2 regions of the Phycicoccus sp. DTK01 genome follow, and region 1 is predicted to be linked to the other one. Evidence: riboswitches for the same ligand, from Rfam matches in the RefSeq annotation. Region 1 holds a riboswitch; the other holds the start of a gene.
What was found. Region 1 has a riboswitch for S-adenosylmethionine ahead of J3473_RS00675 (homoserine O-acetyltransferase). Riboswitches for the same ligand answer to the same signal wherever they lie in the genome.

Region 1 (2,385 bases):
CCGAGCTGGTCGCCCGCGGCCTCGCGCCCCTGCCCGACCGCGCCGCGGTCGACGGCCTCGTCGCCCCCGACGCGGAGCGCGCGTCGGCGGTCGGGGCCTGGCTCCCGCTCCCGGCGCTCGACCGCCGGTCCCGCCGGGGCAGCGCCCGCGTGCGGCGCGAGGCGGTGCGGGCCTGGGCGCTCGTGCTCGCCCGGCCGGACGCGGTCGGCCGTCCCCGCCTCGAGCCCCCGCCGGAGGTCCTGGCGCGGGCGGTCGAGGGACTGCGCGACATCGGCCTGCGCGACGCGCTGATCGCCTGGGTCGCACCGGGGGTGGTGCCCCGTGGCCTGCTCGACGCGGTGGTGGTCGCCCTGCTCGAGCGGCACCTGCCGCGCTGGGCGGGGATGGGGTCGTGGGTCCACGTCCCGCGGGGGACCGAGGGCCGCCACGAGCTGCTCGAACGCCTGCTGGCGCTCGCCCGTGCGGTCCCCGACGACCGGCCGGACGACGCGGCGGCGGTGTGCACGACGGCGGCGCAGCTCGCCTGGCAGCTCGGCGACGGCGCCGTGGCGCGCGCCGCCCTCGAGCGGGCCCTGCGGGTGGAGCCGGGCTACCGCCTCGCGCAGCTCCTCTCCGGGGTCGTCGAGCACGGGCTGCGCCCCGAGACCCTGACGCGGGCCGGTGGGGACGCGACGGTCGCCGGACGGCTCGGGCGGGCCGGGTGAACGCGCACCGGGCCGGTGGAGGAGCGGTGTTCGTCTGTCGGACGAACACCGGTACCCGTCGGCGCCTCCCGGTACCATCGGGGCAGGTCATGAGTCCCAGTGCCAAACCCCGGTTTGCTGGGCGGCAACCCTCCTCGCGGTGGGGTGCCCCGGGTGATGACCCGGCCGCGGCACAGCCCCCGCGGCAAGCGCGAGTGCCGAGGAGTCCCATCGATGACTGCCACCCCGACCCGGTCGACGGGCGCCGTCTGGCGTCCCGGCGACCCCGTCGGCGACCGTCGCTTCGCGGCGGTCGGCGACCTGCCGCTCGAGCGAGGGGGCGTCCTGCCCGGGGTGACCCTCGCCTACGAGACGTGGGGGACCCTGTCGCCGGAGGGTGACAACGCCGTCCTCGTCGAGCACGCGCTGACGGGCGACAGCCACGTCGTCGGTCCGTCCGGGCCGGGGCACCCCACCGAGGGCTGGTGGCCGGGGCTCGTCGGTCCCGGGGCGCCGCTCGACACCGACCGCTGGTTCGTCGTGGCGGCCAACGTCGTCGGCGGCTGCCAGGGGAGCACCGGCCCCTCCTCGACGGCACCGGACGGGCGAGCGTGGGGCGGCCGCTTCCCGTTCCTCACGATCCGTGACCAGGTCGCGGCGGAGGCGGCCCTGGCCGACCACCTCGGCATCGACGCCTGGGCCCTCGTGCTCGGCGGCTCGATGGGCGGGATGCGGGCCCTGGAGTGGGCGACCTCGTTCCCCGCCCGGGTACGGCGTGCCCTGGTCCTCGCCTCGACCGCCGCGGCCACCGCCGACCAGGTGGCGTGGTGCCAGCCGCAGCTGCTCGCCATCCGCCACGACCCGGACTACCAGGACGGCGACTACTACGACACCGGACGCGCGCCGGTCACCGGGCTCGGTATCGCCCGGCGCATCGCGCACACGACCTACCGGCACGAGAGCGAGCTCGACGCGCGGTTCGGCCGTCGGCCGCGGGCCGGGGAGGACCCGCTGGGCGGCGGCGGGCGCTACGACGTCGAGAGCTACCTCGACCACCACGCGACCAAGCTGGCGCGCCGGTTCGACGCCAACAGCTACCTCGTGCTGTCGGAGGCGATGAACAGCCACGACGTCGGTCGCGGGCGCGGTGGCGTCGCGGCCGCCCTGCGCGCGTTCCCGGGCCTGCTCCACGTCGCCGGCGTCAGCACCGACCGCCTCTACCCGGTGCGCCTGTCGGAGGACATCGTGCGGGCCCGGCCGGGCACCCGGTCGAGCACGATCGAGTCCGACCAGGGTCACGACGGCTTCCTCACGGAGGTCGCGCAGGTCGGGGCGCTCATCCGCGCCGTGCTTGCGGCTGAACCCGACGCGCCCTGCGGTACGGTCGACTGACTGACCGCAGCAGCGCCGAGGAGGACATCGTGACGATCGTCGTTGGCTTCGTCCCGACGAAGGAGGGGCGGGCCGCTCTGGCTCGCGCGGTCGAGGAGGCGAAGGGGCGGGGGAGCCGACTCGTCGTCATCAACTCCCACCGGGGAGGCCTCGACGACGAGACCGCGCGCTCCGCCGAGGAGGAGCTGCGCCGGGCCACCGACGAGATCAAGGCCGCCGGCGCCGAGATGGAGGTGCGTCAGCTCGTGCGGGGCAACGAGCCCGCCGAGGACCTCATCGCGGTCGCGAACGAGACCGGCGCCGACCTCAT
Region 2 (2,385 bases), 130 kb from region 1:
CGACCCGCGCGACGGGCGCATCGAGCGCGACGCCGACGGCCACCCGACCGGCACGCTCCACGAGGGCGCGATGGCCCTCGTCGGCAGCATCGCCCCGGAGACGACCGACGACGAGCGGCTCGAGGGGCTGCTGCGCGCCCAGGCGCACCTGCACGCGCTCGGCGTGACGGCCTGGCAGGACGCGATCATCGGCGACTACGGAGACGGCGGGAACCCGGCGCGGGCGTACCGGGCGGCCGACGAGTCCGGGCGGCTGACCGGCCGCGTCGTCGGCGCGCTCTGGTGGGACCGCAACACCGGGCTGGAGCAGGTGCCCGACATCATCGAGCGGCGGGACGCCCTGTCCACGAACCGGTTCCGCGCGACCAGCGTCAAGATCATGCAGGACGGCGTGCCCGAGAACTTCACCGCCGCGATGCTCGACCCGTACTGCGACGGCCACGGCCGGTACACCGACAACTCGGGCATCTCGTTCGTCGCCGTCGAGACGTTGCTGCCGGCCGCGGTGCAGCTCGACGCCGCCGGCTTCCAGCTGCACTTCCACGCGATCGGCGACCGCGCCGTGCGCGAGTGCCTCGACGCCGTCGAGGGAGCGATCGCCGCCAACGGCCGCCGCGACGCGCGCCACCACATCGCCCACGTCCAGGTCATCCACCCCGACGACGTCCACCGCTTCCGCGAGCTCGGCGTCGTCGCCAACCTCCAGGCCTTCTGGGCCGCGCTCGAGGCGCAGATGGTCGAGCTGACCATCCCCTTCCTCGGCGAGCCGCGCACCTCGTGGCAGTACCCGTTCGGCGACCTGCACCGCTCCGGGGCCACGCTCGCGATGGGCTCCGACTGGGCCGTCTCGACCGCCGACCCGCTCGCCGCGATCCACGTCGCGGTGACCCGGCAGATCCCCGAGGCCCACCGCGAAGGCGAGCCGGAGCACCCGGTGTTCCTGCCCGAGCAGCGGCTCGACCTCGCGACCGCGCTCACCGCGTACACCGCCGGCTCCGCGTTCGTGAACCGGCACGAGGGGACCGGCAGCATCCGGGAGGGCGCGCTCGCCGACCTCGTCGTCCTCGACCGCGACCCGTTCGCCGGGCCGCCCGAGGAGATCGGGGCCACGCGGGTGCTGCAGACCTTCGTCGACGGCCGGCGCGTGCACGCCGCCGACGACGCCTGAGGCCACCCGGAGCAGCGGGGCCGTCCCACGTCGTGGACCCGGGATGACGGGTCGCGGGCGCGTTCGTCACACTCGTCGGCGTAGGTCATGAGTGCCAGTGACAAGCCCCGGCTCGCTGGCCGGCAACCCTCCTCCGCGGTGGGGTGCCCCGGGTGACGACCTGGTCGGCGCCGCAGCGGCGTCGGCAAGCGCGGATCCCGGGCGTCCCGAGGGTCCACGAGGCCCTCAGGAGCCCCGATGTCCACGCACCACACCGCCCTCGTCGCCGCCGGCCACGCCGGCCCCTCCCCGCTGACCCGGTCCCTCCCCGCCGTCGTCGCGCCCGACCCCGTGCCCGTCGTGTCCGGGGCGCTCGTCGAGTACGCGCAGCTCGACCACGCCGCCTCCACCCCCGCGCTGGAGTCGGTGGTCCGCGCGGTCGCGACCGCCACCCGCACCTACAGCTCGGTGCACCGCGGCACCGGATGGCTCTCGCGGGTGACCAGCGCCCACTACGAGGCCGCCCGCGACGAGGTCGCGCGCTTCGTCGGGGCTCGCGCCGACGACCTCGTCGTCCTCGTGCGGACCACGACCGAGGCGACCAACCTCCTCGCCCGTGCGCTGCCGCCGGGGACGCCCGTCGTGGTGTTCGACACCGAGCACCACGCCTCGCTGCTGCCGTGGCCGGCCGCCGCGACGCACCGGCTCCCGGTGCCCGCCTCCCCGGAGGAGGCGCTCGGCCGCCTCGTGTCGACGCTCGCCGGCCTCGCGGGCGGGCCGACCCCGCTCGTCGTCGTCACCGGGGCGTCCAACGTGACCGGTGAGCTGTGGCCGGTCGAGCGCGTCGTCACCGTCGCCCGCCGGCACGGTGCCCGGGTGCTCCTCGACGCCGCGCAGCTCGTCGCGCACCGGCCGGTCGACCTCACCGCGCTCGACGTCGACTGGGTCGCGTTCTCGGGGCACAAGCTGCACGCCCCCTACGGCGCCGGCGCCCTCGTCGGGCGGGCCGACTGGCTCGACGCCGCCGAGCCCCACCTCGCTGGTGGAGGGGCCAGCGCGGCGGTCTCGGCGGACGGCGTCACGTGGGCGACGGGCGCGGCGCGCCACGAGGGCGGCAGCCCGAACGTCCTCGGGGCGGTCGCGCTGGCGGCCGCGTGCGCGGCGCTGCGCACCCACCGGGCGGCGGTCGAGGCGCACGAGGCGCGGCTCGGGGCCCGGCTGCTCGAGGGGCTGGCGGG

Region 2: it holds a riboswitch for S-adenosylmethionine, as region 1 does, so the genes downstream of both, J3473_RS00145 (aminotransferase class V-fold PLP-dependent enzyme) here and J3473_RS00675 (homoserine O-acetyltransferase) in region 1, are expected to answer to the same signal.

The regions. Positions count from the first base shown of each region.
Region 1 covers NZ_BOPU01000001.1:158,051-160,435, forward strand. The annotation lists gene J3473_RS00670 (DUF4192 domain-containing protein) at 1-704, shown strand, start outside; SAM riboswitch class IV at 790-901, shown strand; gene J3473_RS00675 (homoserine O-acetyltransferase) at 918-2,075, shown strand; gene J3473_RS00680 (universal stress protein) at 2,105-2,385, shown strand, end outside.
Region 2 covers NZ_BOPU01000001.1:28,520-30,904, forward strand. The annotation lists gene J3473_RS00140 (amidohydrolase) at 1-1,168, shown strand, start outside; SAM riboswitch class IV at 1,252-1,365, shown strand; gene J3473_RS00145 (aminotransferase class V-fold PLP-dependent enzyme) at 1,406-2,385, shown strand, end outside.